Regions from separate parts of the Rhizobium sp. USDA 4016 genome, predicted to be linked through region 1. Evidence: predicted binding sites of a transcription regulator. Region 1 holds the regulator's gene; each other region holds the start of a gene.
The links. The regulator LexA, encoded in region 1, represses DNA repair genes until DNA is damaged. The targets are predictions, from matches to a motif close to TGTTCNNNNTGTGTTCNG.
Positions count from the first base shown of each region.

Region 1 (7,850 bases):
ACATCGACTTCAACGGTCGGATTGCCACGGCTGTCGAGAATCTCGCGGGCGATAATGTCGGTAATTGCAGTCATGATCTCTTCCTGCTCGGTGGGTGATAAATCGTTCGAAGCCTGTTTAATCGAAGGCACGCAAATTACAATGCCACACCGACGACACACGGCATGGCATGGCCTATAGCCCGAATATGTCAGGCTTTTGAAGAAGCCGCTCGCACCCCATCGATCCCTGCCGAGAGCTTGCTCAGGCGTTTCGGAACCTCAGGTTTTGAAATGACCCCCGTCACTTTCGATCTGGTTGTAAATTTATCGGTCAGTAACCAATCAATATTATGATTAATACTCATTGAGGAAATACTGCCCCGCTCTCCGGCAAGTAGTATTGCATGATGCGTTTCCTCGTGCGGTCCAAATCCGCCTGATATACGGACCTTCACGATTTCAGGTCCCCTCGGAAATTCCAGAATAATTTCAAACGAACAGCATTCTGTTCGCTATTCAATTCATGGGGCGCAGGATGAAACTCAATATTGCACGCAGCCTTGCTATCTTCGCGATGGTCGTCGCCGCGGGATTGATCGCTTCGATCGGCATACAGAATTATGCCTTCAATAAGCTGCGGGTGAACGGCGAGATGTACAAGCAAATCATCTACGGCAAGGATCTCGTCGCCGATATCCTGCCGCCGCCCCTCTACCTCGTTGAGTCTTACATGCTTGCGCTCGAAGCGGTGCAGCGCCCCGACGTTGCCAAGAAGAACGTCGAGCGCATCGAACATGTCCTGAAACCCGCCTACGAGGACCGCCGCAAATATTGGCTGGCGACCGCGCTCAGCTCGGACCTTAAGCAGAAGCTCTTGAACGATGTCCTTGTCAAAGGCGACGTGTTCTGGAAGGTGATGCAAGAGGAACTCGCGCCGGCCATTGTCAAGAATGACTCCGCAGTCATTCCGGCGTCCTTCGAAAAGCTTGCGACGAATTTCCATATCCATGAAAACGCCGTCAACGAACTCGTCGATATGGCGAACACCTTCCTGGCGTCCGCTGAAAAGGACGCCGCCGAACAGACACGCATCCTTTCGGCTATCACGCTCGCGGCTGCCGCAGTCTCGCTTTGCCTGCTTCTTGGCGGCCTTTACGTCTTCCGCCGCCGCGCCATCGTGCCGCTCTCGGCGATGCGCGACTATATGGCGATCCTTGCTGGCGGCGACTATTCGAAGGATGTGCCCTTCAGCCGCCGGGCCGACGAGATCGGGGAGATGGCGCGCGCCGTCACCGTCTTCCGCGAATCCGCCGAAGAGCGGAACAATATCCGTGCGCGCCAGGATGCCGAATGTCAGGCCCAAGCACAGCGCGATGCGGCGCTTGCCGCTGCCAAGGCAGACGAGGAAGCCGTCCGCGAGGGCGTCATCGCCAGCCTGAGCCGCGGCCTGGAACGGCTCTCCGGCGGCGATCTCACGGTCCAGCTTAGCGAGCCTTTCGACGCAGCCTACGAGAAGCTGCGCGAGCAGTTCAACTCGAGCGTCCGCACGCTTTCTGAGGCAATGAGGGAAATTTCGACCCTGACGAATGTAGTAAGGACCGGCTCCGGCGAAATCGCATCGAGCACAAACGATCTGGCCCGGCGAACAGAGCATCAAGCCGCCTCGCTGGAGCAGGCGGCCTCGGCGCTCGACCAGATCACGGTCACCGTCAAGAACTCGTCGGAACGGGCCATTGAAGCCAACGTGATGATGACGGCGACGAAGGAAAGCGCGAGCTATTCGGCAACCGTCGTGCACGAGGCGGTCGCTGCGATGGAGAAGATCGAGACATCATCTGCGCAGATCGGCGATATCATCAACGTCATCGACGAAATCGCCTTCCAGACCAACTTGCTCGCGCTCAATGCCGGCGTGGAAGCCGCCCGCGCGGGCGAGGCCGGAAAGGGTTTTGCGGTCGTTGCACAGGAAGTGCGCGACCTTGCCGGCCGCTCCGCCAATCTGGCAAAGGAAATCAAGCAGCTGATCGAGACGTCTTCCAGCCAGGTTTCGGCCGGCGTTGCCTTGGTCAACCGCACCGGTGAAGCGCTCAGCAATATCGATCAGCAGGTTCTGAAGGTCACCGCGCTGATCGAGTCGATCGTGCGTTCCTCCACCGAACAAACGACCGCTCTCCTGGAAGTCAACGCCGCCGTCAACACTATGGACAGCGTCACGCAGCAGAACGCGGCGATGGTTGAACACACAAGTGCCGCCTGCCGCGAGCTCGGTGACGAGGCGATACACCTCAATCACCTGCTGGCCCGTTTCCTTCTCGACGACGTAACGGCGTCCGCCGCAACGCGGTCGTACTCAAGCCAAAGGATGGCGCTCGCCGGTTGACGGCGGGCACCTTCCGCCAGTATCAGGCCGCCTTGACGACGGCGTCGAGGGCCAGCAGCTTTTCCAGAAGCCGCGGCATGTCGTTCAAATACACCATGTTGGGGCCGTCGCAGGGGGCATTGTCCGGATCCTGGTGGGTCTCGATGAAGACACCTGCAACTCCGACCGCAACTGCCGCCCGCGCCAGCGTCTCGACGAACTGGCGCTCCCCGCCCGACGTCGTGCCCTGGCCGCCGGGCTGTTGCACGGAATGGGTCGCATCGAAAATGACCGGAGCCCCCATGGCCGCCATGATCGGCAACGAGCGCATGTCCGAGACCAGCGTATTGTAACCGAAGGACGCGCCACGCTCACAAAGCAGAACATTCGAATTGCCGCTCTGATTTAGCTTGGCGAGAACATTCTTCATGTCCCAGGGAGCGAGAAACTGGCCCTTCTTGACGTTGATGACACGGCCGGTCTTCGCGGCTGCGACAAGCAGGTCCGTCTGACGGGAGAGGAAGGCCGGGATCTGCAGAACGTCCACGACCTCGGCGACCAGCGCGCATTGCTCTTCCGAATGGATATCTGTCAGAACCGGAATGCCGAGTTCCTTCTTGAGGTCGGCGAAGACTTCCAAGCCCTTCTCTAGACCGATACCGCGTTTGCTCGACAGCGAAGAGCGGTTCGCCTTGTCGAAGGAGGTCTTGTAGACGAGCCCGATGCCGAGCTTGCCGCAAAGCTCCTTGAGCGTGCCCGCAACCATGAAGGCATGGTCGCGGCTCTCCATTTCGCATGCGCCGGCGATCAGCGACAGCCTGCCACTGTTTGAAAATACGACGCGGCCGGCACCTTCGCCGACTGCGACTTCGGAATTCGTATTGCTCATCGGATCTCCTCGAAGGCGAAGATCGCACCTTGGCCGGGCGCAGGCTTCACCAGGACTCTGTTGTTCTTGCGTGTATAGGGCATCCCGTTATCAGCCAAAAGCGCTTCTGTCACGGCAAGATCGGTGGTGCGGAAAACGATAGCGCTGCCTCTTAGCCCCTTATCCACGGATAACGGCACCGAATCGAAATAAGCCTCCATCCCTTCCGGCGACAGAAGACTGATCCTGGCATTCGCTGCCGCGATCGCCACGCCAAACGGTGTCCGCTCGATTTCCGTCGTAGACACGGCCAACTGAAGGAACGAGCCGAAGGCTTCAGGCTCGGGCGCGCTTAGCACCATCTCCGAGATACCGGTTGCACCGTTCGCATGCTTTTCCAGCGCGCTCCGATCGGCCGGAAAGGCGTTGATGCGCTGGCAGTCAAAGAGGAAGAAATCCGGCACCCGAAGATCGGCGGCAAAGGCAAGCTTGAAAGTGCCTGTCGATTGCGACCCGTCCGGCATCTTGATCAGGCGCGAAAACTCCAACATGGCGCCGCCGCTCTTTCTCGCACGCACGAAATGAGCATGGTCGGCGTCCGCGTCCTCCGTGCTGAATGCGGCCGCAGAGAATCCGTCATTGCCGCACCGGAAACGAAAGGCCTGGTCGCGCGCCACAAAGACGTTTCCGTGCCGCACTGATTCTTCACATTCTTTCGCGCTCGCGACACCAAGCGGCTCGAGATAGGTCTTGTCGGCGAAAAAAACGCAAGCATTCACCGTGCCGAAAGGATGACGGCCCTCGGCGGCAACCGTGAACCCCAATCGTCCCAGCCGCTCCCGCGCGAGATCGATGTTGGTGACCGGTAGAACAAGATGATCCAACGGATGCAGCATGGCGTCAGGTCTCCATTTAATGTGCTGAAGATGTGTGCCGCTATGTGGTCAATGCAAGCTGAAAGCGCTGATCCGGCAAACAAAAGTTTCCAAAAATGAACGCAGTTGAGACGAAGTTTTACGAAAATTTAGGTACTTGCGGAACACATATGGAACATATAGTGTCCGTTCTGGCTTTGTTTCACGAATTTGGGGTTAAACTTCGATGCTGACACGCAAACAACAGGAGCTTCTCCTCTTCATTCATGAGCGTATGAAGGAATCCGGCGTTCCGCCATCGTTCGACGAAATGAAGGATGCGCTGGATCTCGCGTCCAAATCCGGCATCCACCGGCTGATTACCGCTTTGGAAGAGCGCGGTTTCATTCGTCGCCTACCGAATCGCGCCCGCGCGCTTGAAGTGATCAAGCTGCCGGAAGCCTACAGCCCGAGCATCCAGCCCCGCCGCGGCTTTTCGCCGAGCGTCATCGAGGGCAGCCTCGGCAAGCCGCAGCCTGCTGCCGCCGCGCCGAAGCCGGCGAACGAAGACAATACCAGCTCCATTTCGGTTCCCGTCATGGGCCGTATTGCGGCAGGCGTGCCGATCTCGGCGATCCAGAACAACACGCACGACATCAACGTTCCGGCCGATATGCTCGGCTCCGGCGAACACTACGCGCTTGAGGTCAAGGGCGATTCGATGATCGATGCTGGCATCTTCGATGGCGACACGGTCATCATCCGCAACACCAGCACCGCCAATCCCGGCGACATTGTCGTGGCACTGGTCGATGACGAGGAAGCGACGCTGAAGCGGTTCCGACGCAAGGGTGCGTCCATCGCGCTGGAAGCGGCGAACGCCGCCTACGAGACGCGCATCTTTGGACCGGATCGCGTAAAGGTTCAGGGTAAGCTCGTCGGCCTTATCCGCCGCTACCATTGACCGGCAGCGCGTCGCCGGCAAAGGCGACGGCGCGCCACTCATAGGCGTGGCGGCTCTAGGGGCGATCGAGTTTCTCGAAGGCGGTTGTCCAAAGCACGGTTCGACGGCACCGGTTTTCCGCAAGGTTTCATTCGCGAAATGCACTGCGCCGCATCGGCAGGCGCCGAACCGCAGCCTTGCCCGCGTGACGACGATGTCCGCGGCATCGCAAGCCGGGCGTGGCGCCGTTCCGCATCGCATTTCTTGCCTCTTCCTGCTGTTCCGGTGAAAATTTCGCTTTCCCTCCGTCTTTCGCGGGTCGCAGCGCCCTCACGGCTGCGATCGGTCAAAGCCAAAGCGCTGAGCGAAACATTCGTGCCGGACGCAAACCAGATCGCCGCCCCAAGCCCGAAAAAACCGTCGCAAAGCGCAGGCGTGTGCCCTGAGCGGCTCCTTAGCTCGCCATTTGCAGGCCGAAAGCCTCCGCGACATCTGCTGAAGCGGAATGCGCAGCTCGGCCGTTTTCAACTCCGGCATGCACCCAGCCCGCTGACACCCTATGAATACAACCAGAATGCAGCCCTGAGGGCGTTTCAGCAACAATAATCGATTGAAAAAAGTCCAAAAAACTGGATTGCAAAAAGCCGAATTAAATCATTGGCTTCCGCTATGCGCCTCCGGCATCGCAGGAGTGTCTAAAAGTTGATACTGCGATGCACAAAATGGCGCCACGGTAACTTGGCATTGGCGCCGTGATCATATAGCTATCGGAGAGGACGCTTAACCCTATGGCGCTTTTATGGCGCCACCGCCAGTTTGGAGGATCAGCATGACGGATCAAAGCGCAACAATCAAAATCGGCGACAAAACCGCCAATCTTTCCGTGAAAAGCGGAACGATCGGTCCGGATGTCATCGATATTGGTGCACTCTATAAAAACACCGGTTCCTTCACGTACGATCCTGGTTTCACCTCGACCGCTTCCTGTGAATCGAAGATCACCTATATCGACGGCGATGAAGGCATTCTGCTGCATCGCGGCTACCCGATCGAACAGCTTGCCGAACATGGCGACTTCCTGGAAGTCTGCTATCTGCTGCTTTACGGCGAATTGCCGACGGCTGCCCAGAAGAAGGATTTCGACTACCGCGTCACGCATCACACCATGGTGCACGAGCAGATGTCTCGCTTCTTCACCGGCTTCCGCCGCGACGCCCATCCGATGGCCGTCATGTGCGGCTGTGTCGGCGCTCTGTCTGCCTTCTACCACGACTCGACAGACATCACCGATCCGCATCAGCGCATGGTCGCAAGCCTGCGCATGATAGCCAAGATGCCGACTATCGCGGCGATGGCCTACAAGTACTATATCGGCCAGCCGTTCGTTTATCCGAAGAACGATCTCGACTACGCCTCGAACTTCCTGCGCATGTGCTTCGCGGTACCGTGCGAAGAATATGTCGTGAACCCGGTCCTCTCGCGCGCCATGGACCGTATCTTCATCCTGCACGCCGATCACGAGCAGAACGCCTCGACCTCGACGGTTCGCCTCGCCGGCTCTTCGGGTGCCAACCCGTTCGCATGCATCGCGGCCGGCATTGCCTGCCTTTGGGGCCCGGCTCATGGCGGTGCCAACGAGGCGGCGCTCAACATGCTTTCGGAAATCGGCTCGGTCGAGCGCATTCCGGAATATATCGCCCGCGCCAAGGACAAGAATGACCCGTTCCGCCTCATGGGCTTCGGTCACCGTGTCTACAAGAACTACGATCCGCGCGCCAAGATCATGCAGAAGACGACGCATGAGGTTCTCGCCGAACTCGGTCACAAGGACGATCCGCTTCTCGAAGTCGCGATGGAGCTGGAACGCATCGCGCTGACCGACGAATACTTCATCGAAAAGAAGCTCTACCCGAACATCGACTTCTATTCGGGCATCACGCTGAAGGCGCTGGGCTTCCCCACGACGATGTTCACGGTGCTCTTTGCGTTGGCCCGCACGGTCGGCTGGATCGCCCAGTGGAACGAGATGATCGAGGATCCACAGCAGCGCATCGGCCGTCCGCGCCAGCTCTATATCGGCGAACCGCTGCGCGACTACGTTCCGGTTTCGAAGCGCTAAGCCGCTTCCGCCCGAAAAAACCCGGTCAGAGACGGCCGGGTTTTTTCTTGTCCAGAATGTCGAGAACGATATCCGCCGCTTTCTCGCCCGGCGGCTTTTCCGTCTGCATGCGCTGCCAGACAAGGTCGAAACCTTCGAGCATTGCGCGCCGCTGGAGCGTGTCGCTGGAAAGGCGTTCCATCCAGCGCGCCAGGCTCGCGCCACGAACGACCTCGTTGATATATTCCGGGACGACGGCATAGTCGGCGATCAGATTAGGAATTGCTCCTGTCCACGTCTTGATGCGCCGCGTCATCATAGTGATGATCCAGTCTGTCTTATAGACTGAGACTGTCGGCACGCCTGTAAGTGCAAGCTCGAGGATGACAGTCCCCGAGGCAGCCATTGCCGCATCGGCCTCCGCGAAAGCCCGCCATTTCTGTTCATTGCCAGTCAGGATCTCCGGTTTCGTTTCCCAGTCCTTCACGAGGTTGCGAACCATCGATTCCCTGCGGCTGACGGTCGGCATGAGAAACCGCATTGTGCCACCGCGGGCGACGAGCTCATTGACGGCATCGCGAAAATAGGGAAGCAGCTTTGTGATCTCCGACGAGCGCGAGCCCGGGAGCAGCATGATCGTTCTCCGGCCCTCCGCGACGGTCTTGAGCTTTTCTGCCCGGCCGCGCCTGGCGGCAATCAAATCCGCATCCGCCGTCAGCCGGTGGCCGACATAGGTCGTCTGCGGTC
Region 1 is NZ_JBWCCY010000004.1:2,046,461-2,054,310, forward strand. Features, by position in the region: gene eno (phosphopyruvate hydratase) at 1-74, opposite strand, end outside; gene ACZ9DP_RS25360 (hypothetical protein) at 191-436, opposite strand; gene ACZ9DP_RS25365 (methyl-accepting chemotaxis protein) at 517-2,361, shown strand; gene kdsA (3-deoxy-8-phosphooctulonate synthase) at 2,384-3,229, opposite strand; gene ACZ9DP_RS25375 (VOC family protein) at 3,226-4,104, opposite strand; gene lexA (transcriptional repressor LexA) at 4,310-5,026, shown strand; gene gltA (citrate synthase) at 5,835-7,124, shown strand; gene lpxB (lipid-A-disaccharide synthase) at 7,150-7,850, opposite strand, start outside.

Region 2 (7,850 bases), on a different contig from region 1:
GGCCGAGGGCCCGCACTTGGCTCTCGCCGACGGTTTCCGACCAAGACCAGATGCTGGCGGAAAGCGCCTTGATCAGGTCCTCGGGCAGGCCCAGCGCCTTGCCGACATCGCGAATGGCGCCCTTGGCGCGATAGCGGGTTACCGTGGAGCACAGGGCCGCCTTGTCGTGGCCGTAGGTCTTGTAGATCCATTGGATCACCTCCTCCCGCCGCTCATGCTCGAAATCGACGTCGATGTCGGGCGGCTCGTCGCGCTCCTGGCTGACGAAGCGTTCGAAGAGGAGGTCGTTTGTCTCCGGGTCGATCGAGGTGACGCCGAGCACATAGCAGACGGCGGAATTCGCCGCCGACCCCCTGCCCTGACAGAGAATGCCCCGAGATCGGGCATAGCGGACGATCGAGAAGACCGTCAGGAAATACGGGGCATATTTCATCGTCTCGATCAGGGACAGCTCATGCCGGATCGTCTTCTCGACATGCGTTGGCAGCCCTTCGGGATAACGCGTCTTCACGCCTTCCCAGGTATAGTGTTCCAGCGACTGCTGCGCCGTCATGCCCGGGATCAACGCCTCCTCGGGGTATTGATAGACGAGCTCTTCCAATGAAAACCTGCAACGTTCGACGATTTCCACCGTGCGTGCCAAGGCTTCCGGATAACGGGGAAACAGTCGCGCCATTTCTTCCGGCGGCTTCAGGTAGCGGTCGGCGTGCCGCTCGCGCTCGAAGCCGACGTCATCGATGGTCGTGCCAGTGCGAATGCAAGTGACGACATCCTGCAGCTGCCGCCGGCCGGGCTCATGAAACAGCACGTCATTGGTGACGACCGTCTTCACCCGGTGCTGCGCCGCCAGGTTCGACAGCTCGTGCAGCCGCAGCTGATCGTTCGGACGCCGGCGCAGGCAGAGCGAGACGTAGGCGCGGTCGCCGAAAATCTCGGCCATCTTCCTCAGCTGCACGGCGCAGCCATCGTCCGCCATATCCGGGACGAGGACGCCGATCAGGCCTTTGCAATAGTGCGCCACATCATCGAGATGCAGGATGCAGTTGGCTTTGCCGCCGCGGCCCTTGCCCAAGGTCAAAAGCCGCGTCAGCCGCGAATAGGCGGCGCGATCGGTGGGATAGACGAGGATCGACATGCGGTCCTGGAGATCGAGCCGGCAACCCACGACGAGCCGCAGGCCGGTGGCGCGCGAGGCTTCGAGCGCCCGAACAATGCCGGCCAGGCTGTTGCGGTCGACAATGCCGAGCGCTTCGATGCCCATGAGCTTGGCGGTCGCAAACAGTTCTTCCGCCGAGCTTGCGCCGCGGAGGAAAGAAAAATGCGTGGTGACCTGCAGTTCGGCGTAGCGCATCAGGCAAACACCCCATGCAGGAACCATTTGCGCGATCCGGTGTCGGCATCCACGCCATCGCCGGAACGGAAAATCCAGAAGCGCTCGCCGGCTTCATCCTCGACAACGAAATAGTCGCGAACCGCGACCCATTCGGCGCTGCGCTGCCACCATTCTCCGAAGATCCGCTCCGGGCCGTCGGCGCGCTTTACCCGGCGGCGCTTGCCGCGCCAGGTAAAGGAAACCGGCGGATGATCGGGCAAGAGCGCAATCACCTCGATAGCTTCCGGGTGCGGCAAAAGCCGGGATGGCCGCTGCCAATGCAGCGGCCAGGTGGCGCCGACCTCGTCCGCCGTCGGTGCGATCCGTTGAACGCTGCGCTCCGGCACGTCGCTCGCCACCGGCGCGACACGGAAAATCCGCTGGCCGCCACGATTGCCGAGCACGTCGATCAGCGGCGTCACATCGGTGATCTGCTCTTCGATCAGCGAGGAAGCCGACTGCGCCTCGACGAGCGGTTCGGCGACGATGGCAGCGAGGCCCAGCTTCTCGATGCCGAAGCCCGGCTCGATCTTCTCGATCCGGTCGCGGAAGAGTTTCGTCAGCCAGCCGATGTCACGAACCGGCTTGGCCGTGCCGGCCCGAAGCGACTGGATTGTGTTGTCGACGCGGTGGACGATCAGATCGGCGCGCCGCACGCCAAGTCCTCGTTTCTCCAGCTCCAGACAGAGCTGCCGCACCAGGCGGCCCACGTATTTCTCGATGGTCTCCGCAGCCCCGATCGGTTCGGCAAAGGATTTTTGGACCTCGACGAGATCCGCCGGCCGGATCGGATCGATGGGCTCGGCGAGCCGGCCGAACATCTGGTGGAGGCGGCGCCCGACCTCCGGCCCGAACCGCAGCGTCAGCGGCGCCCGCGGCGCGACTGCCAGATCACCGACGGTGGCGAAGCCGAGGGTTCTGAGGCTCCCGACGATCTCGGCCGGCAGCCGCAACGAGGACAGCGGCAACCGGCTTACCGCTTTGGCGGTCTCGCCGCGCGAGATGATAACCGTCTCGCGATCCGTGGACCGGGCGAGCGCATGTGCCGCACCCCAGGTGTCGGCGATCGCCGCTCGTGCCGCAAGACCCCGGCCGCGGAAGCGGTTGACAAGACCGGAGAGCATCAGGTCCTCGCCGCCCTGCAGGTGATCGGCGCCGTCGGTATCCATGACGATACCATCAGGGGGATCCATGGCGACAACGGGAGAATATTGCGACAAGGCCCAAAGCGTCAGCCGTTCAAGTGTCGCGAGGTCGGCCGCCGGATCGGCATCCACCATCGTCAATCCCTGAACCAGCGCCTGCGCCTTGGCGGCCGGCATGCCGACGCGCAAGCCCAGTTTGGCAGCTGCCCGGTCGACCGCCGCCACCCATCGCTTCGACCCTCTCCTGGCGATCACCACCAGCGGTGCGTCAGGATTGAGCGAAGGATCGGCGCGCCTGATCCGGTCCGTCGGCAGTGTCGGAAGAAAGACAGATACGACCCTGGCCATCACATGCTCCGATAATGAATTGTCCTCCCTCGCCTGACCTGACCCGCATGAGCTCGGCCAGCCACCGTGCGCGGCCGACGCCCGGCACGGGAAGCGGCTCGGACGGCAGCACCGAGATCCGCCAGCGGGTCACAGCTGCCGTCGGCATCCCGAAATCGGAGGCTTCCGTCTGGCGCCGCCATCGGCGGATCACCAGGCCTAACGTGCCCGACTTTTCCGCCGCAAGCTGCAGCCGGCGCGAGGCCGTCATCGGCAGGCGCACCAGCTCGGCGACGACGGCGCCGAGGCCGCCATAGCGCAAGGCTTCTTCGAAGCTCGCGAGCACCGTCTCTTCCTTGTCGCTTTCGACGAAGATGACGCGGTCGGGGTGAAGTCCGGCCTGGGCAAGTGCTGGAAAGAACAGATCGAAGCGGGTGAGGCACCAGACCACCTTGCCGGTGGTCCGCGCCGCGATGCCGCCGATGAAGAGTGCGGCGGCCGCGCCGTCGATCGCACCGTTCCCGCCGCCGGCCACTTCATGCAGGGCACCAAAGGCCAGGCCACCTCCCGGCAGCTGCGCGTCGATCTCGCTCACCCCGAATGGCAGGACGCTGCGACGGCGCATACCCGCACCTTCGAGGCTGGCGATTTTCTCGCGCAACTCGTCGAGGACGGTATTCGAAGTGGCGATGGCTGTGGTCATGATCTCCTTAACGGCACCGTTTTTGACTTGAGAAAACGCGGTATGTTCTTTATTTGTTCTCAAAGCGAAAACGAGTCAATGCGCACTCGACGCGTTCAAGTTGAGCGCGGGTGCGGGCCTGACGGATTCCATAAAGGGATTCAACTCGATGGCCGTATTGGGAATTTTTTCACATGGCCCGCCCAGACCGGCTGAGTGATCTGAGACTGAAGGATTATCGTGACCCGGTTATTGAATTCAGCTGCCCGCGATGTGACCGCCATGGCGCGATCGAGCGAAAGCTGTTGGTGAAAGCTTTTGGCGCCGATGTGAGCTTCGCGGTACTCCGTCGGCGGATGGCCATGGGCTGCGAGCGCATGCAAACGCCGGAGGGTGACAAATGCGGCGCGCACTTCCCATGTCTGGCGGACGTAGATGGTCCTGATGGAAGCCAGTCATGACAAAAGATGAAGGCCACGAGCGGCCGCGCAAGATCGTCCATGTCGACATGGACGCCTTTTATGCGTCGGTCGAGCAGCGCGATAATCCGGAATTGCGCGGCAAACCAATTGCCGTCGGCGGATCGGCCTCTCGCGGCGTGGTGGCGGCGGCGAGCTACGAGGCGCGCGCCTATGGTGTCCACTCCGCGATGCCGTCTGTGACCGCCAAGCGGAAATGCCCGGACCTCATCTTCGTGCCGCCGCGCTTCGACGTCTACAAGGCGGTGTCGCAGCAGATCCGTGAGATCTTCGCCGAATACACGGCCGTCATCGAGCCGCTTTCTCTCGATGAAGCCTATCTCGACGTTACCCATAATCTCAAGGGCATGGAAATCGCCACGGAGATCGCACTGGAGATCCGTGCCAAAATCAAGCAGGCCACTGGGCTCAATGCATCGGCGGGGATTTCCTACAACAAGTTCCTCGCCAAGATGGCGAGCGACCTCAACAAGCCGAATGGCCAGGCCGTCATCACCCCGAAGAACGGTCCGGCCTTCGTCGAGGCCCTCCCTGTCAAAAAATTTCATGGCGTCGGCCCGGCAACGGCCGACAAGATGCACCGGCTGGGGATTGAAACCGGTGCCGATCTGAAGGGGAAGACGCTGGAATTCCTGGTGGATCATTTCGCTAAGTCCGGTCCTTATTTTTACGGCATTGCCCGCGGCATCGACGAGCGCCAGGTCAAGCCGAACCGGGTGCGCAAATCCGTCGGCGCCGAAGATACATTTTCGCATGATCTACACGCCTATGGACCGGCCCGCGAAGGGCTTCAGCCGCTGATCGAAAAGGTGTGGGGCTACTGCGAGGCCAATGGGATCAGCGCCAAGACGGTGACGCTCAAGGCCAAATATGCCGATTTCAACCAGATCACCCGCAGCAAGACGCTTCCGGCACCTCTGCCAGCGATCACAGATCTGGAGGACATCGTCGGCCTGCTGCTGGCGCCGATCTTTCCGCCCCGAAAAGGCATCCGCCTACTCGGCGTCACCTTGTCATCCCTGGAGCCACGCGCGGTTATCACGGAACCGCAGTTGCGCCTGGCGCTTTAGATCGCCAGCGTTGGCTGGGCAGAGGCACCCACGTGTCGCTTGACCCGGAATGTCCCCGCCGGCAATGGCCGCAGTATTTCCTCTTCGGGAACAAGATCGTCAAGCCAGACCATGCGTTGGTCTCGTGTCAGCACCGCCATCTGCCGGTCGTGGTAGGGCACGATATCAGCATTCGCTTCGATGGTCAGGATGGCATAGGCCTCCGGCCAATCCTCAGCCGCCGGCCGCCAGATCCCCGCGAAATAGAACCAGTCGCCGTTGGCCAGCGAGAAGCTGAAGCTCTTGTGGCGAAACTCCGAAGCCGGCACCAGACAGCGGTAGCTCGGGAATGTCCGCCCTTCCGATCGGACGACGTTAACGGCGCGCGGGCCGCCGTCGCGTGGTCGCAGCCCCCATGGCAGCTCCACCATCTCCACATCGCCATCATGGCGCCTGACGATGACACGGCGCTCGTCCAGCGGGGCATCGGACTGGAAAGCGGTCGCGTTCATAATGGACGGAACATATCAGGAACACGCACATTAGACAAGGCCGATGGATAATCCTGTGCGGTTCGCTGAAAACTGCTAAACTCCGGGGATGCGCGCCGGTGAGACCGAACTTCAGATGGTCATGCGACACGTACGAGATGGCGCCGCCATCGTCGCGCGGCAAACTTTACTTATCAAAAGACTGGTCGCGCTCCGCCTGCCGACGAAGGATGCCGAGGAACTCCTCATCCTGCTGGAACGCGTACAATCCGAGCATATATTGCACCTGCAGCGCCTCGGTGGTGCGGTAATGGGACCACCCTCGAAGGGAAGAGCAATGTGCAATGACTATCGGCTGATGGTGGATGTTGCCTCGGTTGTCGAGGATTTCGCTGACCTCAAGATCAAGATCCGTTTTGGTGAAGGCACTCCGAACCTCGAAGCGCGCGAGGACATCAAGATTACCGATATCGGCCCGATCGTCAGAACGATCGACGGAACCCGTGACGAGGGAGAGCTCGTGCAGCGGCGCTGGAGCTGGCCGGGACCGAACAAGCGGCCGGTCTATAATTTCCGCTCGGAGGGACGGGAGTTCACCTCCAATCGCTGTCTGATCATTTCCGATGGCTTTTACGAGTTCACCGATCCGAAGGACCCGAAAAAGAAGCGCAAGGACAAGTGGCTGTTCACCAAAAAGGACGAGCCGATCTTCTGCATTGCCGGCATCTGGCGCGACACGCCGGACGTCGGTCAGGCCTTCACCATGCTGACGATGGAACCGGGTCCGGACATCGCGCCCTACCACGACCGGCAGATCGTGATCCTGGAACGCGACGCCTGGGCCGACTGGCTCGATCCATCTGTTTCCGCGAAGTCGCTGATCAGGCCGCTTTCCGCGGGCACCCTCGCTGTAGAACAGGTCGGGTAATCCCGGCGCGGCAGCAATATTGCCTCGCTCCATCTCGCAGCAAAACGGTTTGCTTGCCGTTTTCACAACGTCCCTAGAGAGACCAAGTCCTGGCACCATCGAGATGAGTCGTCGCACCGGCATCGCTGAGTAATCCCTGCGATCACTCGACTGAAGGACTCGACTCTTCAGATCCACTCTGATGCACTGCCAGCATGACCAGGCCACCAGGAAAGAAGACGCAACCGCTGTTGGGCACCGCCGAAGCGGCGCTTCGAAGCCGCGCACGAAAACCGCGGGACCCAAAGCAGCCGGTATTGCCGTTCGATCCGATGCCAGCTCGTGTCGAGCCATGCCTGGCGCTCCTCGTTTCGAAACCACCCAAAGGCCCGCAATGGATCTACGAGGTGAAATGGGATGGGTATCGTCTCGCGATCCACGTCGAGCCAACGCGAGTCCGTGTCATCACTCGGGGTGGCCACGATTGGACACATCGCTTCCCCTTCATCGCACAGGCAGCGTCCTGGCTTGGCGGAACGATGATCCTCGATGGCGAGGCCGTCGTGCTTGATGAACAGGGCCGCTCCGATTTCGGCGCCTTGCAACAGGCGCTTGGCGGCCGCGGCGGCAAACGAAGTGCCGATGAAGCGATATTCTTCGCCTTCGACATCATGTACCTCGACGGGCATGATCTCCGGCGAATGGCGTTCTTCGAGCGTCGACAGATGCTCGAGCGCATCGTCCCGGCGGACAGTTTCGGCGCCGTCCGGCTTTCCGAAGCGATCGAGGCCGATGGTGACGAGCTGTTCGAGTCAGCCTGTGAGCACGGGCTTGAGGGGGTTATTGCCAAGAAGCTCGATGCGCCCTATCGGTCGGGCCGCCTCGGTGACTGGCTCAAGATCAAATGCGTCCACAGCGACAGCTTTTTTATCATCGGCTATGAACCTTCCGCGGCGGCGCTGGGCGGTATTGGCCGATTGCTGCTCGCCGCTTATCGCGACCACGATCTCGTCTATGTCGGCGGCGTGGGCACCGGTTTCAAAGAACGAGAGACAATCCGTCTCCGGCAGGATCTCGATAGGATCAAGACGGCGAAGCCGCCTGTGGAGATCAAGCGAAAAGGCGCGATCTGGGTTCAGCCGACCCTAATCGCTGAAATCGAGTATCGGGCCTGGACGCAGGACGGAAAGCTCCGGCATCCCTCATACAAAGGCCTGCGTGAAAGACAGGATAATGCGGCAGTCTATCGGATTGGCAGGGATTCGACATGAAGGGCATTTTCGAAAACAGCAGTGATCCGGATAGCGCCGAAGAAGCTGCGGTCGCGTTGTTTGGCGCCGAAGCCGCGACCGCTGTCGCCTATTGCTCCCTTCCCCTAAGGCGGCCAATTTGAGGTTG
Region 2 is NZ_JBWCCY010000001.1:45,765-53,614, reverse strand. Features, by position in the region: gene ACZ9DP_RS00235 (error-prone DNA polymerase) at 1-1,351, opposite strand, end outside; gene ACZ9DP_RS00230 (Y-family DNA polymerase) at 1,351-2,865, opposite strand; gene ACZ9DP_RS00225 (ImuA family protein) at 2,786-3,547, opposite strand; gene ACZ9DP_RS00220 (hypothetical protein) at 3,721-3,987, shown strand; gene dinB (DNA polymerase IV) at 3,984-5,075, shown strand; gene ACZ9DP_RS00210 (SOS response-associated peptidase family protein) at 5,072-5,569, opposite strand; gene ACZ9DP_RS00205 (SOS response-associated peptidase) at 5,883-6,473, shown strand; gene ligD (non-homologous end-joining DNA ligase) at 6,668-7,723, shown strand.
Region 2: ACZ9DP_RS00225 (ImuA family protein) is a predicted target of LexA. The motif match lies at 3,591-3,608, and genes of this name have one in related genera.

Region 3 (7,850 bases), 280 kb from region 1:
ATAGCGACGACGCGCACTTCATCGCCGTATTTCTCGCCGAACAGCGCCATCGCACCTTCGGCAATCGCGTCATCCACGCTCATCAGCCGCGTCGTTACCGGCGCGTTCTGCAGCACGATCTCGTTTGCCATATCCTCAACGACCTTGAGCTCTTCGGCGGACATCGGCTTCGGATGCGAAACATCGAAACGCAGGCGTTCGGGCGCGACCAGCGAACCCTTCTGCGCCACGTGCGTACCCAGCACTTCGCGCAGCGCCTCATGCAGCAAGTGCGTTGCCGAGTGATTGGCGCGCAGGCGCGACCGGCGGGCATGATCGACGGTCAGCGCGACGGCCTCGTCGGTCTTCAGTAAACCTTCGACGACAGCCCCTGAATGCACGAACAGGCCTTCGCCCTTCTTCTGCGTATCGGTGATTTCCACTTTCGCATGGTCCGAGCTGATGATGCCTGTGTCGCCCATCTGGCCGCCGGATTCGCCGTAGAACGGCGTCTGGTTGACGACGATCTGCACCTTGTCGCCGGCCGAGGCGGATGCGACGGCGGCACCGTCCCTGACGATCGCCTGGACGACGCCTTCGGCGGTCTCCGTGTCGTAGCCCAGGAATTCGGTCGCGCCATGCTTCTCCTTGAGTTCGAACCAGATGGTCTCGGTCGCCTTGTCGCCGGAGCCGGCCCAATGCGAGCGGGCTTCGGCCTTCTGACGCTCCATCGCATCGGTAAAGCCGGCGAGATCGACGCCGATTTCGCGGGCGCGCAGCGCATCTTGCGTCAGGTCGAGCGGAAAGCCGTAGGTGTCATAGAGCTTGAATGCCGTCTCGCCGTCGAGCATATCGCCCTTGCCGAGCGTCATCGTCGCGTCGGAAAGCAGCGACAGGCCGCGCTCCAGCGTCTTGCGGAAACGGGTTTCCTCGAGTTTCAGCGTCTCGGAGATCAGTGCTTCGGCGCGTGCGAGCTCCGGATAGGCGCGGCCCATCTGCTGGACGAGCGCCGGCAGCAGCTTCCAGATCAGCGGTTCCTTGGCACCCAGGAGCTGCGCATGGCGCATGGCCCGGCGCATGATGCGGCGCAGCACGTAGCCGCGGCCTTCGTTCGACGGCAGCACCCCATCGGCAATGAGGAATGCGGATGAGCGCAGATGGTCGGCGATGACGCGGTGGCTCGCCCGGCGCTCACCCTCGGCCCTGACGCCGGTTGCCTCCTCCGAAGCTTCGATCAGCGCGCGAAACAGATCGATATCGTAATTGTCGTGCTTGCCCTGCAGCACGGCCGCCACGCGCTCCAGTCCCATGCCGGTATCGATCGAGGGACGCGGAAGGTCGACGCGCTCTTCCTTCGTCAACTGCTCATATTGCATGAAGACGAGGTTCCAGATCTCGATGAAGCGGTCGCCGTCTTCCTCCGGAGAGCCGGGAGGGCCGCCCCAGATGTGATCGCCGTGATCGTAGAAGATCTCCGAGCAGGGACCGCACGGGCCGGTATCGCCCATCGCCCAGAAATTATCGCTGGTCGGAATGCGGATGATATTTCCGTCCGAAAGCCCGGCGATCTTCTTCCAGAGGTTAAAGGCTTCGTCGTCCGTGTGATAGACGGTGACCAGCAGGCGCTTGGCGTCGAGACCGAATTCCTTGGTGATCAGGTTCCAGGCAAGCTCGATCGCCCGTTCCTTGAAATAATCGCCGAAGGAGAAATTGCCGAGCATCTCGAAAAAGGTATGGTGGCGCGCGGTATAGCCGACATTGTCGAGGTCATTGTGCTTGCCGCCGGCGCGGACGCATTTCTGTGCCGTCGATGCCGTCCTGTAGGGGCGCTGTTCCAGGCCCGTGAAGACGTTCTTGAACTGTACCATGCCGGCATTGGTGAACATCAGCGTCGGGTCGTTGCGCGGCACGAGCGGGCTCGACGGCACGATCTCGTGGCCGTTCGTCTTGAAATAGTCGAGGAAGGTCGACCGGATATCGTTCACGCCGCTCATGCTATGCCCTTCAATGCTGCCCAAGGCAGGTCAAACTCAAATCCAGTGGCTTTTATCGTCCGCATTAACCACTGTCCAGCAGACAAAGAAAACCGGCCGCATTCTGATCAAGGAATGCGGCCGGTTTCATACATCAAAACTGAAGCTGCAAATTACATATCCGTGTCTGTATCGCCATCGTTGGCGTCCGGCCCGCCATTCTGCAGGAAGCGGTCAGCAATCAGCCCCGCATTCTGCCGAAGCGCCATCTCGATCTCGCGGCCGAGATCCGGGTTGTCGCGGATGAAGAGCTTGGCATTCTCGCGGCCCTGGCCGAGGCGCTGGCTGTTATAAGAGAACCAGGCACCGGATTTCTCGACGATGCCGGCCTTGACGCCGAGATCGATCAGTTCGCCAGTCTTCGAGACACCCTCGCCATACATGATATCGAATTCCACCTGCTTGAAGGGAGGCGCCATCTTGTTCTTAACGACCTTGACGCGGGTTTGGTTGCCGACAACCTCTTCGCGCTCCTTGACCGCGCCGATACGGCGGATGTCGAGCCGGACGGAGGCGTAGAACTTCAGCGCGTTGCCGCCTGTCGTCGTTTCGGGCGAGCCGAACATGACGCCGATCTTCATGCGGATCTGGTTGATGAAGATGACCATGGTGTTCGACTTGGAGATCGACGCCGTGAGCTTGCGCAGCGCCTGGCTCATCAGGCGCGCCTGTAGGCCCGGAAGGCTGTCGCCCATCTCGCCCTCGATTTCGGCGCGCGGTGTCAGCGCTGCAACGGAGTCGACGACGAGAACGTCGACGGCGCCGGAGCGCACCAGCGTATCGGTGATTTCGAGCGCCTGCTCGCCGGTATCCGGCTGCGAGATCAGGAGGTTCTGGAGATCGACGCCGAGCTTGCGGGCATAGACCGGATCGAGCGCATGTTCTGCATCGACGAATGCGCAGATGCCGCCCTTTTTCTGCGCTTCGGCGATCGTCTGCAACGCAAGCGTCGTCTTGCCGGAGCTTTCCGGTCCGTAGATCTCGATGATGCGGCCCTTGGGCAAACCGCCGATGCCGAGCGCGATATCGAGGCTGAGGGAACCGGTCGAAATAGTTTCGATCTCGACAACATTCTCGTTGGAGCCGAGTTTCATGATCGAGCCCTTGCCGAACGACCGCTCAATCTGTGAGAGTGCCGCTTCAAGCGCCTTGCTTTTGTCCACCGATTTGTCCTCTACGAGCCGCAATGAATTTTGAGACATCCGATCCACCTTTAGGTTATTGAAGCCGCTTGAGCAATGTCTGGTTTGTACCCTATTTGTTCCAGTCTCGCAATAGGTGCCCAAATAATTGAAAGAAAAAGGTAAAACAGCTCGTGTTCTATATATGTTTTATCATTGCAAAGCAACGCCTTAGGAGGCGTCACGCCAAGGCTGCCGCATCCGGCGCCCTGCTACGATTCGTTTCCTCCATCGGCTGGGAGCATTCAGGGCGATGAAAAGAATCCTCGTTCTCGGCGGCGCACATATCGATCGGCGCGGGCGCATTTCCGGCGAGACTGCGCCAGGCGCCAGCAACCCGGGCGCTTGGTTCGAGGAACCGGGCGGCGGCGGCTTCAATGCTGCGAGAAACCTTGCACGGCTCGGCGTGGACGTCACCATGATCTCGCCGCGCGGAGGCGATCCGGCGGGCGAGATGGTGACGGAGGCGGCTTATGCAGCCGGCATCAATGACCGGCCGTTCGTCTTTCTCGATCGCAAGACACCGAGCTACACGGCCATTCTGGAGCGGGACGGCAACCTAGTGATCGCGCTCGCGGACATGGAGCTTTACCGTTACTTCGTCCCGCGCCGGCTGGCGATCCGCTGGGTGCGCGAAGCCTTCGCCGCAAACGACCTCATCCTTTTCGATGCGAACCTGCCGGAAGAGACGATCGCAGCGATCGTCAGCCGCGCCAATTCGCTCGGCGTACCGGTGGCCGCGATTGCCATATCGCCGGCAAAGGTGGTCAAGCTCAAGCCCTGCATCTGCGGCATCGACCATCTCTTCCTCAACGAGGCGGAGGCCGCCGCCCTGACCGGCCAATGCCCGGACAAGCCGGAGGATTGGGCGTCACTGCTCGGTGATATCGGCCTGAAGAGCGGCGTCATCACGCGCGGGCAGCGCGAAATGATCGCCTTCGGCAAGGGTGGCACCTTCTGCCTGCAGCCGCCGTCGGTCGAGACCATCGCCGACGTAACGGGCGCCGGAGATTCGCTTGCAGCCGGGGTCCTCTTTGCCTTGATGCAGGATCTGCCGCTCGAGGAAGCCCTGCGGCACGGCGCGGCCGCTGCTGCACTCACGGTCCAGTCGCCCTATGCCGTCAACGAAAAACTCTCCGCGGAACTGCTTGTGGAAACCCTTGCCCTTGTTCAGCGTGCCAGAATTCTGCATTGAAGCGGCAACATGATGAAACGGAAGAGACAATGACGAAACCGATCTCCCCCCTCCTGCCGGTCTCCTATTCCAAGGAGGTTGCCGCTGCAAAGCAGCGCGGCGCGCCGCTGGTGGCGCTTGAATCGACGATCATCACGCACGGCATGCCCTACCCCGGCAATATCGAAATGGCGCGCAGTGTCGAGGCGATTATCCGTGAGCAGGGTGCCGTTCCGGCAACGATTGCCGTCATTCACGGCGTCCTGCATATCGGCTTGGAGCCGGAACAGCTTGAGAAGCTCGCGAAGGAAAAGGACGTGATGAAAGTCTCGCGCGCCGATCTCGCCTTCGCGATCGCCGAGCGCCGCACCGGTGCCACGACGGTATCTGCCACGATGATCGCCGCTGCCCGTGCCGGCATCAAGGTCTTTGCGACCGGCGGCATCGGCGGCGTGCATCGCGGTGCCGAAGAGAGCTTCGACATCTCGGCCGACCTGCAGGAGCTTGCCCGCACCGGCGTCATCGTCGTCTGCGCCGGCGCAAAGGCGATCCTCGATATCCCAAAGACGCTGGAAGTGCTGGAGACCAGCGGCGTTCCTGTCGTCACCTACGAGAGTGCCGAGTTCCCGGCCTTCTGGTCCCGTTCCTCGGGCCTGCGCAGCCCGCTGACGTTGAACAGCCCGGCCGCCATCGCCAATTTCCAGATCACCCGCGAACAGCTTGGCATCGAGGGCGGCATGCTGATCGCCAATCCGGTCCCGGAAGAAGATGAAATTCCGCGCGAGGAGATGGAGATCTATATCGAGCGCGCACTCGACAGCGCCGAGCGCGACGAAATCAGCGGCAAGACCGTGACACCTTATCTTCTCAGCACGATATTCGATCTGACCGACGGACGGAGCCTGCAGACGAATATCGCGCTCGTCGAGAACAATGCCCGCCTGGCGGCAGAAATTGCCGTGGCGCTCGACGATTGAGATTTTGACGGGAGGCGCTTGCCGCCTCCCCTATTCGCCTTCCAGGGTTTCCTTGACGACGACGGCGAGCTGCTTCAGCGAGAAGGGCTTCGGCAGGAACCCAAACTTGGCGTCCGGAGGCAGGTTGCGGGCGAAAGCGTCTTCCGCATAGCCGGAAACGAAGATGAATTTCAGGTCCGGATATCGCTTGCGCAATTCGCGCAGCAGCGACGGGCCGTCCATTTCCGGCATGACGACGTCAGAAACGACGATGTCCACCTTGCCGTCCAGCTCGTCCATGATGTCGAGCGCTTCGACGCCTGAGCCGGCCTCGTGCACGGTGTAGCCGCGCGTTTCCAGCATGCGCTTGCCGCCGCGGCGCACCGCTTCCTCGTCCTCTACGAGCAGGATGACGGCGTTGCCCGTCAGATCTTCCGGTTGTTCCGGCTGAGCTGCGGCCGGCATTTGTTGAGCCGCACCGGTCTCGGCTGCCGCAACAGCGTCCGCCTCGGCGGCGACAGCCGCGTCGATGGCGTGGCGCGGCAGGAAGACCCGGAAGGTCGTTCCCTTCCCGACTTCGGATTCCGGCTGAATATAGCCGCCGGACTGTTTGACGATGCCGTAGACCATCGCCAGCCCGAGACCCGTGCCCTTGCCCACCTCCTTGGTTGTGAAGAAGGGCTCGAATATCTTGTCCATGATGTCGGGCGCAATGCCGGTGCCGGTATCGGCCACCTCGATCAGCACCATGTCCTCATGCGGCATGTAGGAATAATTGAAACCGGCCACTTCCGCCGCCGTCACGTTGCGGGTGCGCAGCGTCAGCTTGCCGCCCTCGGGCATCGCGTCGCGCGCATTGACGCAAAGATTGATAAGCACCTGCTCGAACTGCGACAGGTCAGTCTTCACCGGCCAGAGATCGCGGCCGTATTCGACATCGAGCTTGACGTTGGTGCCGGATAACAGCCGGTCGACAAGCATGCGCAGGTCGCCGACGACATCCGTGAGGTTCAATACCGTCGGACGCATCGTCTGCTTGCGCGAGAAGGCAAGCAGCTGGCGGACGAGAACCGCGGCGCGGTTCGCATTGCGCTTGATTTCCATCAGGTCGGCAAAGCTTGCATCAGACGGCCGCGCTTGCAGCAGCAGATGGTCGGAAGACAACAGGATCGCCGTCAGCACGTTGTTGAAGTCGTGCGCGATTCCGCCGGCAAGCGTGCCGACCGCATTCATCTTTTGCGTCTGCGCCATCTGCGCTTCCAGCGCCTTTTGTTCCGTCATCTCGACGGCATAAACGATCGCGGCCTCTTCCGGCGCCTCGTCGCTCTGGTCGATGACAGCGTTGACGTAGAAACGGAAATGACGCGCTTCATCGTTCGGCATGCGCGAGTCGATCGGCGGGATATCGCCCTGGCGGTCCTTTGCCGCCACCAGGGCATCCTTCAGCCTCTGTCGATCGCTTTCCTGAAGGATGACTTCCAGCGCTGCGCCATTTTCGACGTCATCGCGCGAAACGATGCCGGAGAAGAGCTTGAGGAATGGCGCATTCGTGCGCAGGATCCGACCGTCGCCGTCGACCGAGGCGATCGCCATCGGCGTGTTGTTGAAGAAGCGCGTGAAGCGCATCGCCGCGGCAGAAGCGGATTGCTCGTTCTCGCCGCCCGATTGCCGCCTGAGCACGATCGTCCGGCTCTCGCCCGGCGCGCCGTCGCGCATGGAAGTCACGCTGTGTATGATCTGCACCGGCAGGCTCTGTCCGTTCGCCTTCTTGAGGTCGAGGTCGAGCGTATCGGTTTTCTTAAGACCGGGCTCGGCCTGCACCGACTGAATCAGTGCCAGCCCGCCGCCTGCCACGAGATCTCCGATCGTCATCGAGCCCGGCACGAACTTCGTGAGGTCGAGTCCCAGCCATTCGGCAAGTGTTGCGTTCAGGTAGAAAATCTCGCCCTTGCGCCCTGCCGAGAAGAAACCTGCCGGCGCATGGTCGAGGTAATCGATCGCGTTCTGCAGTTCCTTGAAGAAGCGCTCCTGGTCATCGCGCTCGGCGGTGATGTCGCTGATCTGCCAGATATGCAGCGGCTTGCCGGAGCCTTCCTCGGTTCGCAGGGTTCGCGCCTTGAGACGGTACCAGTGAGCGCCAGAATTGTTCGTTGCCGGGCCAAGGGTCCGCAGCAGACGGAACTCCTCCTGGCCTTCCTTGCCCTCGCGCAGCCCGTTCGACAGACGGTAAAGCGCCTCGTTCGATTCCCGGTGGCGTGAAAGCAGCGCTTCGAGCGTCTGCACTTCGGTCGGTTTGCGGGCGCCGGTCAGCTTTCCATAGGCCGCGTTGGCATAAATGATCCGGCCCTTCCCATCGGTAATCAGCGAACCGTCCGGATGGCTATTGAGAAATGACCTGGCGAGACTATCCGATTGCCGCTGGGGCATGACCTCGATGAAGCCGATGACCGAGGAAACGAGGAAGAAGATGCCGACCATGGCCAGCACGCCCAGCACGCCGAGGACCATTTCGTTTTCGAGCGAATCC
Region 3 is NZ_JBWCCY010000004.1:1,765,309-1,773,158, reverse strand. Features, by position in the region: gene alaS (alanine--tRNA ligase) at 1-1,973, opposite strand, end outside; gene recA (recombinase RecA) at 2,126-3,214, opposite strand; gene ACZ9DP_RS23900 (carbohydrate kinase family protein) at 3,447-4,388, shown strand; gene ACZ9DP_RS23895 (pseudouridine-5'-phosphate glycosidase) at 4,418-5,344, shown strand; gene cckA (cell cycle histidine kinase CckA) at 5,375-7,850, opposite strand, start outside.
Region 3: recA (recombinase RecA) is a predicted target of LexA. The motif match lies at 3,329-3,346, and genes of this name have one in related genera.